One region of the Nocardia sp. NPDC051787 genome, then DNA from elsewhere that is predicted to be linked to it. Evidence: riboswitches for the same ligand, from Rfam matches in the RefSeq annotation. Region 1 holds a riboswitch; each other region holds the start of a gene.
What was found. Region 1 has a riboswitch for S-adenosylmethionine ahead of AB0M45_RS09800 (O-acetyl-L-homoserine sulfhydrolase). Riboswitches for the same ligand answer to the same signal wherever they lie in the genome.

Region 1 (7,349 bases):
AACGTGATCACCTATCGCGGCAAGTCCGCGGTGCGCGATGCCGCACGGGCGCTGGGGTTTTCGCCGGGCCAGCAGGACGCGTGGAGCAAGCAGGTGAGCCGCTGGAGCAGTGTCGCATCGGCGGCGCTCCCGGGGCCCTCCATGGTTACGCAAGCTACCGCCTCCGGGCCCGTCGCTCGCGCCGCGGTCGGCGCCGAGACGAACACCGACATCCCCGCCGAAGTGCTCGAGCTGGCCGCCGATATCGAGGGGCTGCCGCGGCATCTCGGCATCCATTCCGGTGGCATGGTCATCTGCGACCGGCCGATCGCCGACGTCTGCCCGGTGGAGTGGGCGCGCATGCCCGGCCGCAGTGTCCTGCAGTGGGACAAGGACGATTGCGCCGCCATCGACCTGGTGAAGTTCGACATGCTCGGCCTCGGCATGCTCTCCGCGCTGCACTACATGATCGACCTGGTGCGCGAGCACAAAGGCGAGACCGTCGAGTTGCACGAACTCGATCTGGCCGAGCCCGAGGTCTACGAGATGCTGTCGCGCGCGGATTCGGTGGGCGTCTTCCAGGTCGAGTCGCGGGCGCAGATGGCCACACTGCCCCGGCTGAGACCGCGTAGCTTCTATGACCTCGTGGTCGAGGTGGCGCTGATCCGTCCCGGTCCCATCCAGGGTGGCTCGGTGCATCCCTATATCCGCAGGCGCAACGGGGCCGAGGACGTCGTCTACGACCATCCGGCCTTGAAGAAAGCGCTGGAACGCACGCTCGGTGTGCCGCTGTTCCAGGAGCAGCTCATGCAGGTGGCCGTCGACGTCGCCGGATTCACCGCCGTCGAGGCCGATCAGCTGCGCCGCGCGATGGGTTCCAAACGTTCCCCGGAACGCATGGAGCGGCTCAGGGAACGGCTCTACCGGGGTATGCGTGAGCGGCACGGCATCACCGGCGAGGTCGCCGACCGGATCTACGAAAAGCTCCACGCTTTCGCGAATTTCGGTTTCCCGGAAAGTCATTCGCAGAGTTTCGCCTCGATCGTGTTCTACTCGGCCTGGTTCAAGCTGCACCATCCCGCCGCGTTCCTGGCGGGCTTGCTGCGCGCCCAGCCGATGGGCTTCTACTCCCCGCAGTCGCTGGTCGCCGACGCGCGCAGGCACGGCGTCGCGGTGCACGGCCCCGACGTCAACGCCAGCCGCGCCGAACCCACCCTCGAGGCGAGAGGCACCGAGGTGCGCCTCGGTCTGGCCGCGGTCCGCCAGATCGGCGACGACCTCGCCGAACGCATCGTCGCCGCCAGGGGCGAGCGGCCCTACACCTCCTTCCTCGATCTGACCGGGCGGGTGGAACTCACTGTCGCCCAAGCGGAATCGCTCGCCACCGCGGGTGCGCTCGGCAGTCTGGGCGTCACCCGCCGCGAAGCATTGTGGGCGGCGGGCGCCGCCGCGGGCGAGCGTCCGGATCGCCTGCCCGGGACCGGCGCGGCCACCACCGCGCCCGTCCTGCCCGGGATGAGCGATCTGGAAATGGCCGCCGCCGACGTGTGGGCCACGGGCGTCTCCCCGAGCAGCTATCCGACCCAGTTCCTGCGCCCGCGGCTGAACGCCCTCGGCGTCATTCCGGCGTCCGGTCTGCTCGACGTGCCCGACGGCTCGCGCGTTCTGGTGGGCGGCGCGGTGACGCACCGCCAGCGTCCCGCCACCGCGGAGGGCGTCACGTTCCTCAACCTGGAGGACGAAACCGGCATGGTGAACATCGTCTGCTCGGTAGGTCTGTGGAGTCGTTACCGCCGCCTCGCCCAAGGCGCGACGGCCCTGCTCATCCGTGGCCGGGTGCAGAATGCCGAGGGCGCGGTGAGCGTCGTCGCCGAACACCTGCAACGCCTGGATCTGCGGATGGGATCCAAGTCGCGCGACTTCCGTTGAGCGCGTGGCGGAACGGCTACTGTGCCAGGCATGAGGAAGCTTGCTGTGCTCTGCGTCGGCGTGCTGGGGTTGACTTTGCTCGCCGGCTGCGGTGACGACGACGAAGCGACACCCGGCCTGGACCGATCGTCATCGATCGCCACCGGTCCCGCCCCCGCGGTGGTGCCTCCCGGGTTCCGGGAGCAGGCGCCGCCGAAGCGCGACAACTCGGGCGGCGAACCGATGACCGCGCGCAAAGAGGTCGTCACCGGCAGCGTCGAGATCACCGCCGACGCACCGATCGCCGCGGCGGGCGCGGTCATCGATCGGGTGCGCGAGGCGGGCGGGCGAGTCGACAGCCGAACCGAACAGCCCGGCACCGACGACTCCGAGCCGAGTGCCACGCTCATCGTGCGGCTGCCCGCCGACAAGACCGACGCGTTCATCGCGGGACTCGGCGGCGTCGGCCAGGTCACCCGGGTCAGCACCAACCGCGACGACGTCACCATGCAGTGGGAGGACCTGGACGCCAGGATCAGGGCGTTGCAGGCTTCGGTCGACCGGTTGCGCGCGCTCATCGCCGGCGCCACCACCACCTCCGACCTGATCGCCGCCGAGCAGGCGCTCTCCAGCCGCCAGGGCGAGCTGGACAGCCTCACCGCGCAGAAGCGGCGCCTGGACGACCAGGTCGCTTTGTCCACGCTGACCATCGACATCACCACCGACGAAAAGAAGTCCGACGACGACGCCGACAGCTTCTGGGACGGCATCGTCTCCGGCTGGAACTCGCTGGTGGACTGGCTGCAGGACGCGGTCGTGTTCAGCGGCAAGGCGATTCCGTGGCTCGGCTTCCTCGCGGTGCTGGCCGCCGTGCTGTGGGCCGTTGTGCGGCTGGTGCGGCGCGGTAAGTCCGCGCCGAGTGGGGAAGAATCGGCACCGGACTCGACCAGCGCCGTTTCTTCGGAAGGCGCGGAAACCAGCGCGGGAGACAAGCGTGCCGACGGTAATAAGCGCGACGATCAAGCCGAACAGCCGTAAGGGTCCGCTGGTGGAAACCCTCGACGATGGCAGCCTGCAACTGTACGTGCGGGCCCCCGCCGTCGAGGGCAAAGCCAACAAAGCGGCCATCGAACTCCTCGCCGAGCACTACGGGGTGCCCAAGTCCGCGGTCCGCCTCGCCGCCGGGCCAACCTCGCGCTTCAAACGCTTCGAGATCGACATCTGAAGCCGCGAACTCGAGAAATCAGAACTACAGTTCGGCGGGCTAGACCCCGCCCGGGAATCCGAGTTGGCGCCAGGCTTCGTACACCGTGACCGCCGCAGCGTTGGAGAGGTTCATGGAGCGGCGGCCGGGGAGCATCGGGATGCGCAGCCGGTCGGTGATGTGCGGGTCCGACAGCACCTCCTCCGGCAGGCCGGTGGGTTCGGTTCCGAACAGCAACACATCGTTCTCGCGGTACGCCACGTCGGTGAACCGGGTGGTGGCCTGCGTGGTGAACGCGTAGACCCGCTTCGGGCGAAGCGCCTGCCACGCCGCCGCCAGATTCGCGTGCACCGTCACCGACGCCAGATCGTGGTAGTCCAACCCGGCCCTGCGCAACTTCGGTTCGGACAGATCGAACCCCAACGGCTCGATCAGATGCAGATGACACCCGGTCCCCGCGGCCAACCGGATCGCGTTGCCGGTATTCGGCGGAATGCACGGCTCGTGGAACATCAGATGGAACACACCGCCAGTCAATCAGCACCGCCCACCGCCCCGTCGCCGGGCTCCAGCGCGTGCGGGATCAGCGGCCTGATCGCTCGACGCAGCGCGTGTCTGCAAGAATCGGGGGCGTGACCGATGCCGACACGCCTACCGCTGACCTGCGGACCGGGCGCCGCAGTTTGGGTGCGGAGTTCTTGCGCTGCCATCTGCCGATGGTGGTCGTCATGCTGGTCATCGGGGTGGCGGTGGTGTTCGTCGCGTCCGATCGGTGGCGGCGCGGGGCCTTCTTCTTCGGTGGGGCGACGTTGCTGGCCGCGACGTTCCGGCTGTGCCTGCCGACCGCGCGGGTCGGTCTGCTCGCGGTCCGCAGCAAGCCTTTCGACGTGGGTGCCCTGACACTGCTCGGCTCGAGCATCGTATTCCTCGCGGCCACCATCAATCTCGGCTAGGAGTAGCAACTCCGGTCAGCGCGAAACCCTCTATGGCAGAAGCCTTTCAGCGTTCGGGGTGCACACCGGCCCGGGCGAGCCGCATGGTCTCGGTCAGCAGCTTCGACACCGCCGCCGCCTCGGTGAGGAACCCGTCGTGTCCGTCGCGCGAATGCACGACCTCCAAGCCGTCGCAGCCGGGCAGCAGATCGGCGAGCTCCTGTTGGGTCCGCAGCGGATACAGGCGGTCGGAGTCGACGCCGCCGACCACGCATGGCACCGGCGTCGCCGCGAGCACCGCCTCCACGCCGCCGCGGCCGCGGCCGACGTCGTGGCGGTTCATCGCCTCGGTCAGCAGCACGTAGGTCGCCGGGTCGAAGCGTTTGCACAGCTTCTCGGCTTGATGGTCCAGGTAGCTCTGCACCGCGTAGCGGCCGCCGTTCCACGGGTCCTCGTCGCCCTGCGGCTTGTTCTCGAACCGGTGGTCGAGCTCGAACTCGGTGCGGTAGGTCAGATGCGCGATGCGCCGGGCGACGGCCATGCCCGTCATCGGGGCGCGGCCGGTGTCGTGGTAGTCGCCGCCCTGCCAGTCGGGATCGGCCTTGATCGCCGCGATCTGCGTGATCTGAGTGCCGATCTGGTCGGCGGTGGCGCGGGCGCCCACGGCGAGCACCAGTGCGGCGGCGACGCGCTCCGGCGCGCCTACCATCCATTCCAGCACGCGCATGCCGCCCATCGACCCGCCGACAACGGCGGCGAGCCGGTCGATGCCGAGCAGATCCATCAGCGCCGCTTCCGCGGTCACCTGATCGCGGATAGAAATATCCGGAAACCGTGCGCCCCAAGGTTTTCCGTCCGGCGCCGAGCTGGACGGCCCGGTGCTGCCCTTACAGCCGCCGAGCACGTTCGTCGCGATCACGCACCATTCGTCGGTGTCCAGCGGCGCGCCCGGCCCGACCATGCCGTCCCACCAGCCGGGCAGCGGATGGATGGCGTCCGGCTTGCCGACGACGTGCGAGTCGCCGGTGAGCGCGTGTTCGACGAGCACGACATTGTCCAGATCCGGGGAAAGTTCACCCCAGCGCTGCACGGCGAGGCACACGTCCGGGATGACCGCGCCATTCTCCAACCGCACGTCCCCGATGGGGATGAAGCCCAGTTCCCCGTCCGGGGACGGCAGGGTGACAGTGGACGGGCGGACGCTCGATTCGGTATCCACGGTCACGTCGCAGCCGCCGCGAAACCGGCGCACAGATCGGCGCGCATGGCCTCGGCGCCCGCCGCGAGGGGGACCGATCGGGGAATGGTTCCGGAGGTCGGCTCCTCCGGCATGAGCTCGGGATGCGTCATCGACGCGGAGTGAATCACGAGAGAACGCACATCGCCGATGGTAGCTACACGTGCGGACCGGTCCGATCCGGCGGTGAACGGCCTACTCGCCGGCTGCGCTGCGCCCATGGACCAGGGCGCGGAGGACAGGCCCGCGATCATCGGTGCGCCGGTGCCGCCCTCGAAGCCCCCGTGGACCTGCGCGGCCGCGGGGGACCGCTGCGCCGGTGCGTTCTCGGCCACGGACGCGGTCGATTCACTCATGGTTTGCTCCAAAAGGGTGTTCGCCGGTACAGCAGGGGTTAACGGTGTGACCAACAACACATACCGGCGACCTCCTGATGCGCGCTTGCTCCCGGCTCTCGGGAGCCAGGTCATCACCCGGAGCACCCCACCGCTGCTGCAGGGTTGCCGACCAGCGAGCCGGGGCTTGGCGCTGGTGCTCATGACCTGCCGGGCATCATAACCGGCGTGCGGTCAGCCGTCGAAATCCCTCATCGAACTCACTGGTCGGCACCGTTCGGGGGTACGCAGCAGGTGCGCACGAACTCGTCGAAGGTCTCGGTGAACGCGGTACGTCCCGCCCGGGACGCGATCGCCACGTCCTCATGGTCGAACATGTCGCCGCTGCACTCCATGCCGACGGTGCCGATCAGCTGCCAGGCTCCCAGGATGAGCCGCACGGCGCGCGCGTCCGGCTCGGTGCCGAGGCGCTCGGCGAGCACGGCCGCTATCGCGGTGTTCTTCTCGTCGGCGTGCTCGAGACTGCGTGCGCTGACCGAGGGGCTGCTGCGCAGGATTCGCCGCATTTGCTGGTATCTCCGGAACGAGATCGGGGAGCTGCTGCCCGCGTCGGCGGCCTGGTCGACCACGCGCAGGAACGCTTCACGTAACGCCGCCAGTTCGTTGCCGGTGCGGGGAAGCTCGCGCAGCGTCTCGGCCACCGCGCTCCCGAAGTCCTGTACCGGGCCCAGGATGATGGCCTCTTTGCTGTCGAAATAGCGGTTGATGGTGCGCGGCGAGACGTCCGCGGCGTTGGCGATCTGCTCGACCGTGGTCGCGTCGAAGCCGTGCGCGTCGCACAGATCGAGCGCGACCTCGATGATGCGCAGCCTGGTCTGCTGCTTCTTGCGTTCGCGCAATCCGGGGGTTGCCGGTGGGCTGCCCTCCGCTGCGCTCGCGCCCATCGGCGCCGATGACTCGAGCATTCCCCCATGCTAACGCAAGCCGCCGTTTTCTTGTCTGAAACAGTCAAATGTCGTGATGCGACATTTTTCTCTTGACGACAAATGTCGCTCGATGACAGGATGATCCGGCACATCGAGGACGAGGAGATGACAGTGACGGAAACTGCGACGGCGGTGGACGCGCCAGGAAGAAAGGGCGGTTCAGCGCGCTGGCTCGCCTTGGCGGTAATCGCGTTGGCCCAGCTCATGGTGGTACTGGACGCCACCATCGTGACCATTTCGCTGCCGTTCGCGCAGCGCGATCTCGACATCAGCGACGGCAACCGGCAGTGGATGCTCACGGCCTACACGCTGATCTTCGGCGGCCTCCTGCTGCTGGGCGGCCGACTGGCCGACTACCTCGGGCGGCGCCGGATCTTCATCATCGGCCTGATCGGCTTCGCGGGAGCTTCGGCCCTGGCCGGTCTCGCCCAGAACGGCGCGGAACTGTTCGCCGGGCGCGCATTGCAGGGCGCGTTCGCCGCGCTGCTCGCGCCCGCCGCGCTCTCCCTGCTGTCGGTGACGTTCACCGAGCCGGGCGAGCGGGCCACCGCCTTCGGCGTGTTCGCGGGCATTTCCGCGGGTGGCGCCGCGCTGGGCCTGATCGCGGGCGGCGCACTCACCGAGTACGCGTCGTGGCGCTGGTGCCTGCTGGTCAACACGCCTATCGCGGTGCTCGCGCTGGTCGGCGCACTGGCCTGGGTGGTGAAGGACGTGCCGGTGCCGCGGGCTGGAGGTTATGACGTGCCCGGTGCCGTCACGGTGACGCTG
Region 2 (7,349 bases), on a different contig from region 1:
CGCTGGGCGTCGACGTGGGCGCGATCACGAAGTCGCTGGTCTTCCTGCTCGATGACGACCCGGTGCTGCTGCTGGTCTCCGGCGCGCACCAGGTCGACCTGGCGAACACCGGCGCGCGCCTGGAGGGAACCCTGACCCGCGCCCCCGCCAAGCTGGTGCGCGAGGTCACCGGCCAGCCGATCGGCGGTGTCGCACCGGTCGGCCATCCGACCAACCTGCCGACCTGGGTGGACAACGCGCTCTCGCGACATCGCGAGCTCTGGGCCGCGGGCGGGCACCCGAACACAATTTTCCGCACGTCGTTCCCGGAGCTGCTGCGGATCACCGCGGGTCTTCCGCTCGACGTGGACTGAACATCGGCAGCTCCCCCTACCACGCGCTCCGCACCGGCCCGGCGACCCGGCGTAGTTTCGTCCTGTGACAGAAGCACCACGGCCCGAGACGGAACTCCAGATCCCCGATGATCTGAGCGGCATCACCGCCGAGCAGTATCGCGCTTCCATGCGCCACTACCCCGCGGGCGTCACCGTCGTCACGCTCAGGTCGCCGCGCGGACCGGTCGGCTTCACCGCGACGTCCTTCGCGTCGCTGTCACTGGACCCGCCGCTGGTCTCGTTCAACATCGCGCACACGTCCTCCAGCCTGACCGCCATGCTGGACGCCGAATCCGTGGTCATCCATTTCCTCGGCGAACACCAGCAGCACCTGGCCCACCGGTTCTCGCGCGCCGCCGAGGAGCGATTCACCGACCGCTCCCTGTGGACCTCATTGGACACCGGCGAGCCGGTCCTGCACGGCACCCCCATCTGGCTGCGCACCACCGTGCACCAGCTCATCCCCATCGGCGACCACACCTTCGTCGTCGGCCTGGTCACCCGGGTCCACGACAACACCGACGAAGAGCCCGCCGCGGCGCCGCTCCTCTACTACAACGGCCGCTATTACCGCCCCACCCCGCTGGGCGACTGACGGCGAATCTCGCGACAGCGGACTGGGTCATGCCAGCGGCGTCGGCCAGTCCGGGCCGACTCCAGCCCTCTCTTCCTGCATCCGCCGGATCGTCCGGCCGAGTTCATAGGCCAGCCGGGCAGCTTCCGCCGCACCCGGCTCGTTCATCCGGCGATTTTTGATCTCCGCCCAGTCGCCACGCTCAGCTAGTGGTCTCATCCTCCTCGGCGGTGCGCCGCTCCGCGATGCGGCGTTACTGGACCTCGGCGCGACAGCTCAGGCGCCGTCCAGGTCGGCGAAGTCGACGTCGACCGGGAAAGGGTCGGTCAGCCGAAGTACATCCTGGTGCGTCTCCGCCAGCCGGTAGCTGCGGCTCGCCCAGTCGAGGCGGTACTCCTGGATGATCTTCACCGTGCGATCGGCGGCCAAGTGCACGATCAGATAGATCGGGATCCCCTCGTTCGCATACTCCGCACACTTGTCGACGGTGTCGGTGTACTCCGATCCCGGCGAGACGACCTCCACTACCAGAAGTACGTCCGCGGTCGTCAGCTTCCGATCGCCATCGATGCACCGGTACAGCGCGACATCCGGGCGGCGAAACGAGAAACCAGGGCTCGCTGGACGGCTCCGGACGTAGTGCATCTCGAAATCGGTCACCACGCCGGTGCACGGCTCGTCGGGGCTCGCCTGCTCCAAAGCGTTCGCGAGCCGCCGGGCCACGTTGTTGTGCTGGAAAGTTCCGCTGCGGCATACGATCACGTGGCCGTCAACCACCTCGATCTGCCGCTGAATATCTTCCGGAAGCGCGTCGTAGCCCTCCTCCGTGATGAGGAGAGCGCCCGGGTCGGTGGCCCAGACTGGCAGCGTGCTCATAGGTCCACCTCGGGGTCGGATTGCCGGATACGCCGATAGTATCCGGCAACGCCGCTAGGTCGGCGTCTTCAGCCGACCAGGCAGGGGGCCGCGCCGGTGGGGGCCGTGGAGGTGAAGGGGCGGGTTTCGGGGGTGGGGTTCCACAGGCCATTCGTGGCGGCGTAATCCCACGTGGGGCCGGTGGTCACGAGGGTGGACACCGCATCGATCAGGCGGTCCACGTCGGTGGAGGTGGTACCGAGGCCGATGCTGGCGCGCAGGGCCCCGTCCACGCCGAGGCGGGCGAGCAGCGGGTGGGCGCAGAAACGTCCGTCGCGCACGCCGATGCCGTGTTCGGCGGAGAGGTAGGCGGCGACATGACCGGGAGCGAATCCGTCGAGCGCGAAGGCGACGATACCGACCGAGTCGGGGCTATCGGACCAGATGCGCAGCAGTCGCACACCCGGAATCGCGGCGAGGCCGTCGCGGAGCCGGTCGGCGAGCCGCTTTTCATGGGCGGCAAGGGTTTCGGCATCGATGGCACAGAGCGCGTCACAAGCGGCGGCCAGCGCGGCGGCGCCGAGCACGTTCGGCGACCCGGCCTCGTGCCGCTGCGGAGCGGGCGCCCACTCGGCGTCGGTGGTGCTCACCTCACGAACCGCCCCGCCGCCGGCCAGATAGGGCTGCGCCGCGTCGAGCCAATCGCGCTTGCCCACCAGCACACCCGAACCGAAGGGCGCGTACAGCTTGTGGCCGGAGAAGGCCAGGTAATCGATTCCGATGTCGCGCAGGCTGATCCGGCGGTGCGGCGCCAGCTGGGCGGCGTCGACCAGGATCCGGGCGCCGCACTGGTGCGCGATGGTGGCCAGCCGCTCCAGCGGAAGCACCTCGCCGGTGACGTTCGACGCGCCGGTCACCGCGAGCAACGCGGCTGGCTTGCTGCACAACTCGGCGACCAGCCTGCCGACAGTCTCCTCGACGGTGTCGGCCGCCTGCACGACGCGGCGGCCGTGCCTCGTCCACGGCAGGAAGTTGGCATGGTGCTCGATATCGAGCACCACCGTGTCGCCGGGCACGCAGGACGCGAGCAGGTTCAGCGAGTCGGTGGTATTGCGGGTGAACACCACCACCTGATCGTCGGGGGCGTCCAGGAACTCGGCCACCGATCCGCGGGCGGCCTCGTAGCACTCGGTGGAGATCCGCGAGGCGTACCCAGCGCCGCGGTGCACGCTGGCGTAGAACGGCAACAGCCGCTGCACGCGGTCGGTGACCTCCACCAACGCCGGCGCGCTCGCCGCGTAGTCGAAGTTGGCGTAGGTCGCCGTTCCGCCCTGCACGAGCGGCACCAGCAGTTCGTCGCCGGAGACCCGGGCGAGTGCGGCACAGGTGCTGTCGACAGCAGTAGTCATCACGTGCATCCCGTCGGCTAAGGGACCCGCGATCGAACGATCCGCCGAGTCCGCGCTTGCCGCGCCCGGTTGGGCGTCGGCCGGGTCGTCACCCGGAGCACCCCACCGCGGAGGAGGGTTGCCGGCCAGCAAGCCGGGGCTTAGCGCTGGCACTCGTGACCTGACCCGAGATTGGCAGAAGCGGCCCGGCACTGTCAACCGCATGCCAATCCGAGCCGACACATCCCGATCGGGACATGACCACAGACGCGAGTCATCGCAAGCACACTCGCGAGTCCTACGAACACCCCGACCAAGTGCTGCGCGCGCCGTTCGTCATCGAACTCACATCCACCGAATCGCAGTTGCCCCGAATACATCACGCCTCCCGCTTCCGATTCGGAGCAGGCACCGCACCTCATCCACGACAAAGCCACAACTGAACAAATGCAGCAAACACGCAGCAGCATCCCGGAACCCGGACAATCGGCGCTCGCCTCTCAGATAACCACAGCGGACCGAACTTTTTCCGGCAGCAAAACCAAGCGTTATCTGTTCGCAGCCAGTCGCCCCCCGATTCGCGATCTCTCAGCGAGAGAGTTGGCTCCGACACCAACTCCTTCTCCAGCTACCAACAAGCAGCCGAACCTGAGCGCGGTTACCGCCGGCACGGCCACACCGGCCGCCGTGGTTCTCGAGCGAAGCGAGACGGGCATTCCCCGTTCGAGCAGCGCGGCAGGCGCCGAGGAAACAAACCCAGTACCGTGGACAGCTGGCCAATCGTGGCATTTGCCCTTTGGTAACCCAGCTATGGCGCGACAACGGAAAGTATGAGGCAGGTCGATGGGAGGTTCGCTGAGCACCATGCTCCGAACGGAGGTCGACGCGCCGGTGCGCCCGTTGTCGCGGGGCGACCATGCGCCACAGGCCAGGACGCTGGTCGACATCCTGACCGCTACGGCACTCACACATCCCGACGCGCCGGCCATCGATGACGGCCAGGTGGTGCTGTCCTATCTCGAACTGGTCGTCGAGGTCGAGAAGACTATGGCGCGCCTCGCCACGGCGGGCGTGCGTCCCGGTGACCGGGTCGGCGTGCGCATGCCCTCCGGCACGCGCGGGCTCTACGTCACCATCCTCGCGGTCCTCTACAGTGGCGCCGCCTACGTGCCGGTCGATGCCGACGACCCGGACGATCGCGCCCAGCTCGTCTTCGGCGAAGCCCAGGTCACCGCGATCGTCACCGCTGACGGCATCGAGACGACGGCCGCCGGTATCCGGGCCGCGGAGCAGCACGAGGGCGCGCGCACCTGGTCGGCGCTTCCCAGCCCCGACGACGACGCCTGGATCATCTTCACCTCCGGGTCGACCGGAACCCCGAAAGGCGTTGCCGTCACCCACCGCAGCGCCGCCGCGTTCGTCGACGCCGAAGCCGACCTGTTCCTCCCCGATGCCCCGATCGGCCCCGGTGACCGGGTTCTCGCCGGTCTCTCGGTCGCCTTCGACGCCTCCTGCGAGGAGATGTGGCTGGCCTGGCGCAACGGCGCCTGCCTGGTGCCCGCCCCGCGTGACCTGGTGCGCACCGGCGCCGACCTGGGACCCTGGCTGGTGCGGCGGGAGATCAGCATCGTCTCGACGGTGCCGACCCTGGCGGCGACCTGGCCGGTCGAGGCGCTGGAGGCGGTGCGCCTGTTGATCTTCGGCGGCGAGGCCGTCCCACCCGAGCTCGCCGAACGCCTTGCCGGAGATGGTGATTCGACTCGCGAGGTATGGAACACCTACGGGCCCACCGAGGCCACGGTCGTCGCCTGCGCCGCACGGCTGAACGGCCAGTGGCCGATTCGCATCGGGCTTCCGCTCAACGGCTGGGATCTCGTCGTGGTGGACCAGGCGGGAAATCCGGTGGCCGAGGGCGAATCCGGCGAATTGGTGATCGGTGGTGTCGGCCTGGCGCGCTATCTCGACCCGGTCAAGGACGCGGAGAAGTACGCGCCGCTGCCCTCGGTCGGCTGGGATCGCGCCTACCGCAGCGGCGACCTGGTCCGGAACGACAGCGCGGGCCTGGTCTTCCTCGGCCGCGCCGACGATCAGATCAAGCTCGGCGGCCGCCGCATCGAACTCGGCGAGATCGACAACGCACTCCAGCATCTTCCCGGCGTCACCGGCGCCGCCGCCGCGATACGAACCACCAAGGCGGGCAATAAGTTACTGGTCGGCTACCTCACCGGGCCGGGACCGGACTTCGACGCCAAGGCCGCACGAGCCATTCTCGCCGAACGACTTCCGGCCCCGCTGGTCCCCCGGCTCGCGGTGGTCGACGAGCTACCGACGCGCACCTCCGGCAAGGTGGATCGCGACGCGCTGCCGTGGCCGCTGCCGGGCACCGCGGAGGACGACGACGACAACGACCTGACCGGCACGGCGCAATGGGTTGCCGGACTATGGGATTCGATTCTCGGTGGAGAAGTCGGCGATCTCGACGCCGACTTCTTCGATCTGGGCGGCGGCTCGCTGGCGGCCGCACAGCTGGTCGCCGCCCTGCGCGAACGTTATCCGCAAATCGCCGTCGCCGATCTCTACGACCATCCCCGCCTCGGCGCCCTGGTCGACCTGCTGGAACAGACCACGCCCGCGGTCGCCGTCGCCGAACGGGCGGTGCGCCCGACGCCGCTGGCCGCGCAGGCGGTGCAGGTGCTCGCCACTATCCCCTTGACCACGCTCACCGGCCTGCAGTGGCTCACCTGGCTGGCGATCGTCGGCAATATCGCGGCCTGGTCCGGCTCGCTGCCATGGCTGCCGCGGCTGTCCTGGTGGTGGATGCTGGCCGCGTTCGCACTGTTCATCTCGCCGCCCGGCCGCATGGCGATCTGCGTGGCGGGCGCACGGCTGCTGTTGCGCGGCGTCCGGCCGGGCCGCTATCCGCGCGGCGGCTCGGTGCACCTGCGCCTGTGGGCGGCCGTCCGCCTGTCCGAGGCCAGCGGTGCCGAGAACCTCGCCGGCGCACCGTGGATGGTGCCGTTCGCACGGGCGCTCGGCGCGAAGATCGGCAAGGGCGTCGACCTGCACACCCTGCCGCCGGTGACCGGCATGCTCGAACTCGGCGACGGGTGCAGCGTCGAGCCGGAGGTCGACCTGTCCGGTTACTGGATCGACGGCGACGTGGTGCATTTGGGCCCGATCACCATCGGCCCCGGCGCGGTGGTCGGCTCGCGCTCGATCCTGCTGCCCGGCACGAAGATCGGGAAGAACGCCGAGGTGGCGCCGGGCTCCGCGGTGTCGGGCAAGGTGAAGGCCGAACAGGAGTGGGCGGGTTCACCCGCGGTGAAAGTCGGCAAGGCGCAGCATCGCTGGCCGGCGCATACGCCCGACCGGGCCCGGCGCTGGGTCGGCGTCTTCGGCGTCACATCGATGGCGTTGGCCGCCATGCCGATTCTCGGCCTCGGCGCAGGCGGCGCGTTCCTCGCTTGGTTCGTCCGCGATACCCGCACGCTCGGCGCAGGCGTCGTCCGCGCCTTCGCGGTCCTTCCCGTCGCGACCCTGCTCAGCCTCGGCGTATACGCGGCGGCCACCATCGTCGCGGTCCGGCTGCTGAGTATCGGCCTGACCGGGGGCTACCACCCGGTGCGCAGTCGCGTCGGCTGGCAGGCGTGGGCCACCGAGCGGCTGCTGGATTCCGCACGCACCTTCCTGTTCCCGCTGTACGCGAGCCTGCTCACGCCGGTGTGGCTGCGCTTGCTCGGCGCGAAGATCGGTAAGAGCGTCGAGGCGTCCACGGTGCTGCTGCTGCCGAAGTTCACCACCGTCGCCGACGGCGCCTTCTTGGCCGACGACACCATGATCGCGAGTTACGAACTCGGCGGCGGCTGGCTGCATATCGGCGAGGCCAAGGTCGGCAAGCGCGCGTTTCTCGGTAACTCCGGGATGACCGCCCCCGGCCGCCGCGTCCCCAAGAACGGCTTGGTCGCGGTGCTGTCGGCGGCGCCGTCCAAGGCAAAGGCAGGCTCCTCCTGGCTGGGCAGCCCGCCGGTCCGGCTGCGCCGCACGGCGGAAAGCACCGACACCGCACGAACCTTCGACCCGCCCGCCCGCCTGCGCATCGCCCGCGCCATCGTCGAAACCTGTCGGCTCTTCCCAGTCCTGGTGACTTTCGCCATCGGA
Region 3 (7,349 bases), on a different contig from region 1:
GCCGACGCCATTGGTGCCCGCCTCGGTCTCGTGCCAGCGTGCTCCGGGGACGAGGTTGGCCCGCTCCGCCACCCTTCTGGCCGCGGCATCGCCCTGTACCCACAGCAAATGGCCATCCGCGTCGCCCCCGAACAGCACGTGGCCCGGCTCGAACGCCGCGCTCTCCAGGCTCGCGAACAGCACCGGCCACACCGAGGCCATCCGATGGTCCCTGCGCCAGGTCATGACCTCGTCTCGGGTCAGCCCGACCTCGGGGAGATGCCGGTCCGGATGCAGGCCGCGACGTTGGGCGCGATCCCACGAGGCGCGCACGTCGGCACGCATCAATTGCGTCTGCCTGGTCACCAAATGAGTTTGCCTCGTGATATTCCCGGCCGGTGCTTGCCGCGCCGAACGGTCATGGTTGCCGGACCAGACTAGGCGCGCCCTCGGCGGTCTGACAACGGGTTGCCTTGCGCTGCAACGTCTATGCAACCCCTCCGCGCGATCTTGGCCGCGCCCGGCCGGCACGTCATCGTGTGAGCACCACTTGTCCTGAGCTGGAGGTTGTCGATGCCCTACCTGGAATTGCCGGATGGCGTGCCGATGTACTACGAGGATCACGGCGCCGGCCGTCCCGTCGTGCTCGTTCACGGCTGGACGATGAACACCACCTTCTGGGCGCAGAACGTGCCCGCGCTGGCAGAAGGGAATCGGGTCGTCAATGTCGACCTGCGCGGGCACGGTGCCTCCGGCAAGACCGAGGACGGTCACACCCTCGCGCAGTACGCACGGGACATCCGCAGTCTGCTCGACCATCTCGGGCTCGACGATGTCGCCCTCGTGGGCTGGTCGATGGGCGCCGCGGTGATTCTCGCCTACGTCGAGCAGTTCGGGTGTGCGAAGCTGCGATCGGTGACATTCGTCGATCAGTCACCGCGTTTCCTCGACGGGGAAGGGTGGGACTTCCCGCTCCAAGGCGGCTACAGCCAGACCGACCTCGCGGTGTTCGTGCAGGCGGTGCGGCACGCCCGCCCGTTGGTGATCAAGCCGTTCATCGCCGCTTGCTTCGCGGAAGAACCGTCCGACGAGGTGATCGATGCGGTGTACGCGGAGACCACGAAGATGCCGACCTCGGCGGCATGCGCCATCTGGTACGACATGGCCTTCGCCGACTTCCGGCCGGTCCTGCCTCAGGTCACCGTGCCGACGCTGCTGATCTACGGAGCGCAGAGCAAGATCTTCCCCGGTCCGCTCGATGCATGGATCGCCGCGCAGGTCCCGAACGCGAAGGTGGTGCGTTTCGAGGGCAGCGGACATGTGCCGTTTTCCGAGGAACCCGAGGACTTCAACAAAGTTCTCGCCGACTTCCTCTGAGACATCGATGCCTCGCGACGTAACCTGTCGCCCCTCTCCTGTACCGGCTCGCCGGCCGGTCAGGAGAGGGCTTGGTCCAGGTCGTCCAGGAGGTCTTCCACGTCTTCGAGGCCCACCGAGACGCGGACGACACCGTCGGACAGGCCGATGGTGGCGCGGCCTTCGGGGCCCATGGCGCGGTGGGTAGTGGTGGCGGGGTGGGTGATCAGGGTCTTGGCGTCGCCGAGGTTGTTGGAGATGTCGATGACGCGCAACCGGTTCAGCACCTCGAAAGCGCGCTTCTTCGCCTCGTTCTCGGGGGCGTTCAGCTCGAAGGTGACCACGGTGCCGCCCGCGCTCATCTGACCGGTGGCCAGCGCGTACTGCGGATGCGACTCCAGGAAAGGGTATTTCACCCAGCTGACCGCCTTGTTGCCCTCCAGGAAGCGGGCGATCCGGAGTGCGGACTCGGCCGAATGGCGCACCCGCAGCGGCATCGTCTCCAGCCCCTTGAGCAAGGTCCACGCGTTGAACGGGCTCAGCGCCGGACCGGTGTGGCGCATCAGCGTTTTCACCGGGCCGTCGATGTAGTCCTTCGCGCCGAGAATCGCGCCGCCGAGCACCCGGCCCTGCCCGTCGATGTGCTTGGTGCCGGAGTAGACCACCACGTCGGCGCCGAGCTCGAAGCCGCGTTGCAGCAGGGGTGTCGCGAAGACGTTGTCCAGCACCACTTTCGCACCGGCGGCATGGGCCAGCTCGGTCACCCGGCGCACGTCCACCAGCGTCTGCATCGGATTGGCGGGCGTCTCGAAGAACACCGCCGTGGTCGGCACCGACAGCGCCCGTTCCCACTGGTCGAGATCTTCGCCGTCCACGAATACGGTCTCCACGCCCCAGCGCGGCAGGATCTCGTTGCACACCACGAAGCAGGAGCCGAACAGACTGCGCGCGGCGACCAGCCGGTCACCGGCGCCGAGCAGCGCTCCCAGCGCGGTGAACACGGCCGACATTCCGCTCGCGGTGGCGAAGCACGCTTCGGCGCCGTCGATCAGCCGCATCCGCTCCTCGAACATGGCGACCGTCGGGTTGCCGTAGCGGGAGTAGACGAAATGCTCCACCTCGCCGGTGAACGCGGTCTCGGCGGCTTCCGCGCTCTCGTAGACGAAGCCGGAAGTCAGGTACAGCGCCTCGGCGGTTTCCTCGAAACCGGAGCGCCGCAGTCCGCCCCGGACACCGAGCGTCGCGGGGCCGACGCCCTCGGGCAGCGGCTTGTCGAACGCGCCGCCGGTGATCACGGCTGCCGCCTATCGGCAAAGTTCCGAGGGCCCGCCAGACCCCCGCTCAGGACTGCCGCCCATCGGTAGAGCCCCGAGGACACGCCAGACGCCCTGGTCATGACTGTCGCCAGGGCAGCCCGAGGGCACGCCAGCCGGAGCCGCCGCGGTGCCTGAACTCATCGAGCGGACCTTCGAAGCCTTCGAGCACGTTGTAGGAGGTGCGGTAACCCGCCGATGTGGCGGCGATCGCAGCGCCGACCGAACGCTGGCCGGAGCGACACAAGAACACCACCGGTGCTTCGGGGTCGTGGTCGGCGAGCGCCTGCCGCAACTGCTCGACGAACATCTCGTTGCGCGCGCCGGTGGAGTCGACCCACTCGATCAGCGCGGTCGGCCGATCGATCGAGCTCGTGTCGGGTACGCCGACGAACTTCCATTCGGCTTCCGTCCGCACGTCCACGAGGACTGCTTCGGGGTTGTCGCGCAGCAGTTCCCATGCCTGCTGCGGGGTGATGTCACCGGCGTAACTCATCTACTCCTCCTGCGAATCCGCACTTGCCGCGCCCAGGACCGGAGCGCGGCCAGGTCGTCACCCGGAGCACCCCACCGCGGAGGAGGGTTGCCGACCAGTAATGCCGGGGCTTGACACTGGTTCTCATGACCTTCGACTGAGATTGCACCGACCCGGGTCACCGTGTCAAACGGCCGTTCACACTGCGGGAACGCTCAGGCGCAGACCAGCCACTTGTCGCCGGATCTGCTGAGATTCCACGTCGTGGTCGTCTCCGTGCCGTCCGCCTTCGTGGTCACGGTCGCCTTGCCTTTGTCGCCGTCCACCATCGGGTTGTCGATTTTCCTGAGCTCGACGGACTTTCCGGCGCCGGACTGCCCGGCCAGCGGTGAGCGGGCGGCGTCGAAGCCCGCGCATCCGGTGCCGGGCGCCGGCACGGTGCCGGTGCGGTTGGCGCCCTCGACGAAGTTGCGGATGGCCGCGGAGATGCGGTCGGCATCTGTGACATTTTTCTCAGCGGGCGACAGCACCCCGCCGAGCACGATCGCGATGAGCACGATCACCGCGACCACTGCGGCCGCGATGAACGGCACCATGGAGCGCTTGTCGGTTTGATCGACGCGGATGATGTCGTCCTCGCCTGCGGTCGGCTGCTGCTCGGTCATGGCTCGATGATCCCTGGTCGGGGTGGTTATCCAGCCCCCGGCCCCGGGGCAGGGCGGTGGCGGCGTCCGTCGGCGGGCAGGGGCCGCTTTAGGTCGCGCGGGAGCGGGTACGCGCCGATCGAGATGTTCGATGACATCGACCGACTGCACGCACCGGATCCTGGCGGCATCGATGGTCCCGATAGAATCGCGGGACGGCAGCCTGCTGTCATAGCGAATCGGCAGCTCATCGCCGCGGCGAACGGAGCACCGTGCAGCCACGAGCCGGCAACGCCAACGCCGGCGTCCGCACCGGAAGGGTGCGACCGAGCCGGTGCGTCAACTTAGCCTAAGCTAAGCCAGACGTCATTAATTGTTTCGACCATAAGGGTGCGCGTAAGAGATGACCGAACAGAGTGCAGTATCGGATGGCGGTGTTCGCGAGCCCTCCGTGGTGACGCAGGCTTCCTCCTCCGGGCTTGACGCGCACACCGCGAAGACCCGCCCGCTCCGCATCGCGATCGTGGGCGCCGGACCGGCCGGGATCTACGCCGCCGACGCGTTGATGAAGTCCGATGCCGATGTGAGTATCGACCTGTTCGAGCGCATGCCCGCGCCGTTCGGGCTGATCCGCTACGGCGTCGCGCCCGACCACCCGCGGATCAAGGGCATCATCACCGCCCTGCACAAGGTGCTGGACAAGCCGCAGGTGCGGCTGCTGGGCAATATCGACTACGGCACCGACATCACCCTCGATGACCTGCGTGCCTTCTACGACGCGGTGATCTTCTCCACCGGCGCAAACGCCGACCGTGCCCTGCCCATCCCCGGCATCGACCTCGACGGCTCCTACGGTGCGGCGGACTTCGTGTCCTGGTACGACGGGCACCCGGACGTGCCGCGCAGCTGGCCGCTGGACGCGGAGAAGGTCGCCGTCCTCGGCGTCGGCAACGTCGCCCTGGACGTGGCCCGAGTGCTGGCCAAGACCGGCGACGAACTGCTGCCCACGGAGATCCCGCCGAACGTCTACCAGGGGTTGAAGGCCAACAAGGCCGTCGAGGTGCACGTCTTCGGCCGCCGCGGTCCCGCCCAGGCCAAGTTCACCCCGCTGGAGCTGCGCGAACTCGACCACTCCCCGACCATCGAGGTCATCGTCGACCCCGAGGACATCGACTACGACGAAGGCTCCGAAGCCGCGCGCCGGCATTCCAAGCAGGTCGACATGGTCGCCAACACCCTCGAGCAGTGGGCCATCCGCGATGCCGGCAACCGGCCGCACAAGCTGTTCCTGCACTTCTTCGAGTCCCCCTCCGAGGTGCTCGGCGAGAACGGCAAGGTCGTCGGCCTGCGCACCGAACGCACCCAGCTCGACGGCACCGGCAACGTCAAGGGGACCGGCGTGTTCAAGGACTGGGACGTGCAGGCGGTATACCGTGCCGTGGGCTACCTGTCGCAGAACATCAACAACCTCCCCTTCGACGACCAAGCCGGTACCGTGCCCAACGAAGCGGGCCGGGTGATCGTCGACGAGAACGCCGACGGCGCCGCTCGCTACATGCCCGCCACCTACGTGACCGGCTGGATCAAACGCGGCCCGGTCGGCCTGATCGGCCACACCAAGGGTGACGCCAACGAGACCATCGCCTGCCTGCTGGACGACGCCCCCGGCTTCACCCCCGCCGAGCGGCCCGAACCCGAAGCCGTCACCGAGTTCCTCGAAGGCAAGGGCATCCCGTTCACCACCTGGGCCGGCTGGTACCGCCTCGACGCCCATGAGCGCTCCCTCGGCGAACCCGAAGGCCGCGAACGCGTCAAGGTCGTCGAACGCGAGGACATGCTGCGCGCCAGCGAACCGCACAAGGTCTGATCACCTCGCCGCGACCGACTCCGGTGCCGCGGCAGCACCCCCGGCGGGCCGACACCGCGGTCGGTGCTGGTCGTTGTGGCAGCGGAAAATCCGACCCTGAGGCATTCTGTACAAGTGTTCGATGCCCACCTGCACATCTTCGACCCGCGGTTCCCGCTGGCCGAAAACGAGGGCTACCTGCCCGAGCCGTTCACCATCGCGGACTACCGCAAGCGCATGTCGCGGTTCGACATCAGTGGTGGCGCCGTGGTCAGCGGGTCGTTCCAGGGCACGGATCAGAGCTACCTGAAGGCCGCCCTCGCCGAGCTCGGCGAGGGCTGGGTCGGCGTCACCCGCCTCGACCTGGACGCCACCGACGAGGAGATCATCGAGCTGGACCGCATCGGCGTGCGCGCGCTGCGGTTCAACCTCAAACGCGCGGCCGCCGACATCACCGGGATGACGCTGCAAGCGCTGCGCGCGCACGAATTGGCCGGCTGGCACGTCGAGGTCTACATCGACGGCACGATGCTCGCCTCCCTGCAACCCGTCATCTCGAAGCTGCCCGCGCTCTCGGTCGACCATCTCGGCATGTCCGAGGAGGGTCTGCCGTTCCTGCTCGATCTCGTCGATCGCGGAGCGCGGGTCAAGGCAACGGGTTTCGGCCGGGTCGCCATGAACGTCGCCGACACGCTGCGCCGCATCCACGCCGTGAATCCCGAAGCGCTCATGTTCGGCACCGATCTGCCCGGCACCCGGGCGGGACGCCCGTTCGAGGACTCGGACGTCGACCTGATCTGTGACGTGGTGGGCACCGACATGTACGCGGTGCTCGAGGACAACGCGCGCGCGTTCTACCGGCTTCCCGCTCGCGAGCGGACCGTCACCACCGACCCGGCCCCGACCCTGCCGCTGTATCGTCCGGAACCGCCGACGCTCCGGCTGCGCCGCGACGAATTGCCCGGCAGCCGAGCCGGAGACACGATTCCGTTCCCCGCCATCGACCGTTGACACCCATGCCTGCGCCTCGCTGACGCTCGGCTCCGGCATGCGCGATGCGCGCTGTGTTGATCATTCTCAGGCGGCGATCGCGCCGACGATCCAGACGCCGGTGGCCAGCAGCGCGCCGAAGAGCTCGATGAGGATGGACAGGCCGACACCCTTCAGCGCCTGAACCGTAGCCCGCCACGCCTGTTGGTTGACGCGCAGCCGGTGAAGTTCCGAAAGGTACACGCCGAGAACGAAACCGACGAACAGGCCGACGACCGGAATGACGAAGAATCCGACGATGCCGAGGATCGCGCCCAGGAAGATCGCGCGATTGGACACCCCCGCTTCCTTCATCTTGCGTCCCGGCCAGGTGTATTTGACGACCCCGGAGAGCGCCAGCAGCAACGTGCTGATGGCGAAGACGGTCCACGCCGTGGCTCCACCGGTCATGAATGCCCAGACGGCGACGGCCCCGAAGATCAGGATGACGCCCGGCAGGATCGGCACGACGATTCCGAGGAGGCCGACCAGGATCACCAGGCCGACGACCACTTCACCCCACACGCTCACAGACGGTTCCTCCCGCTTTCCGGCGAATTTCGCGCTGCTGGGATTCTGGCGCACCGGCGTTGCCCGCGCACAGCGGAGGTTCCGGTCCAGCCGAGTCGCGGCCATCCGGACCGAGAGTATTGACAGTATGCTGTCAAATACGACATGATGCTGTCATGACCACGAAGGCAGTGCAC

Region 2: linked by a shared signal. The riboswitch ahead of AB0M45_RS24780 (aminotransferase class V-fold PLP-dependent enzyme) and the one ahead of AB0M45_RS09800 (O-acetyl-L-homoserine sulfhydrolase) in region 1 are both predicted to bind S-adenosylmethionine.
Region 3: linked by a shared signal. The riboswitch ahead of AB0M45_RS01175 (rhodanese-like domain-containing protein) and the one ahead of AB0M45_RS09800 (O-acetyl-L-homoserine sulfhydrolase) in region 1 are both predicted to bind S-adenosylmethionine.

Annotation. Positions count from the first base shown of each region.
Region 1 covers NZ_JBFAYO010000007.1:81,533-88,881, forward strand. Annotated here, with positions in the region: gene AB0M45_RS09770 (error-prone DNA polymerase) at 1-1,908, shown strand, start outside; gene AB0M45_RS09775 (DUF4349 domain-containing protein) at 1,939-2,925, shown strand; gene AB0M45_RS09780 (DUF167 domain-containing protein) at 2,882-3,112, shown strand; gene AB0M45_RS09785 (tRNA (cytidine(34)-2'-O)-methyltransferase) at 3,152-3,616, opposite strand; gene AB0M45_RS09790 (DUF3017 domain-containing protein) at 3,808-4,044, shown strand; gene AB0M45_RS09795 (homoserine O-acetyltransferase) at 4,091-5,248, opposite strand; partial or broken gene AB0M45_RS09800 (O-acetyl-L-homoserine sulfhydrolase) at 5,245-5,427, opposite strand; SAM riboswitch class IV at 5,693-5,803, opposite strand; gene AB0M45_RS09805 (TetR family transcriptional regulator) at 5,856-6,560, opposite strand; gene AB0M45_RS09810 (MFS transporter) at 6,687-7,349, shown strand, end outside.
Region 2 covers NZ_JBFAYO010000026.1:38,752-46,100, reverse strand. Annotated here, with positions in the region: gene AB0M45_RS24795 (YbaK/EbsC family protein) at 1-353, shown strand, start outside; gene AB0M45_RS24790 (flavin reductase family protein) at 418-969, shown strand; gene AB0M45_RS24785 (Uma2 family endonuclease) at 1,225-1,824, opposite strand; gene AB0M45_RS24780 (aminotransferase class V-fold PLP-dependent enzyme) at 1,893-3,212, opposite strand; SAM riboswitch class IV at 3,260-3,373, opposite strand; gene AB0M45_RS24775 (Pls/PosA family non-ribosomal peptide synthetase) at 4,056-7,349, shown strand, end outside.
Region 3 covers NZ_JBFAYO010000001.1:255,140-262,488, forward strand. Annotated here, with positions in the region: gene AB0M45_RS01160 (GAF domain-containing protein) at 1-345, opposite strand, end outside; gene AB0M45_RS01165 (alpha/beta hydrolase) at 553-1,356, shown strand; gene AB0M45_RS01170 (O-succinylhomoserine sulfhydrylase) at 1,416-2,630, opposite strand; gene AB0M45_RS01175 (rhodanese-like domain-containing protein) at 2,728-3,144, opposite strand; SAM riboswitch class IV at 3,159-3,275, opposite strand; gene AB0M45_RS01180 (hypothetical protein) at 3,339-3,788, opposite strand; gene AB0M45_RS01185 (FAD-dependent oxidoreductase) at 4,171-5,634, shown strand; gene AB0M45_RS01190 (amidohydrolase family protein) at 5,749-6,624, shown strand; gene AB0M45_RS01195 (DUF456 domain-containing protein) at 6,691-7,173, opposite strand; gene AB0M45_RS01200 (type 1 glutamine amidotransferase family protein) at 7,329-7,349, shown strand, end outside.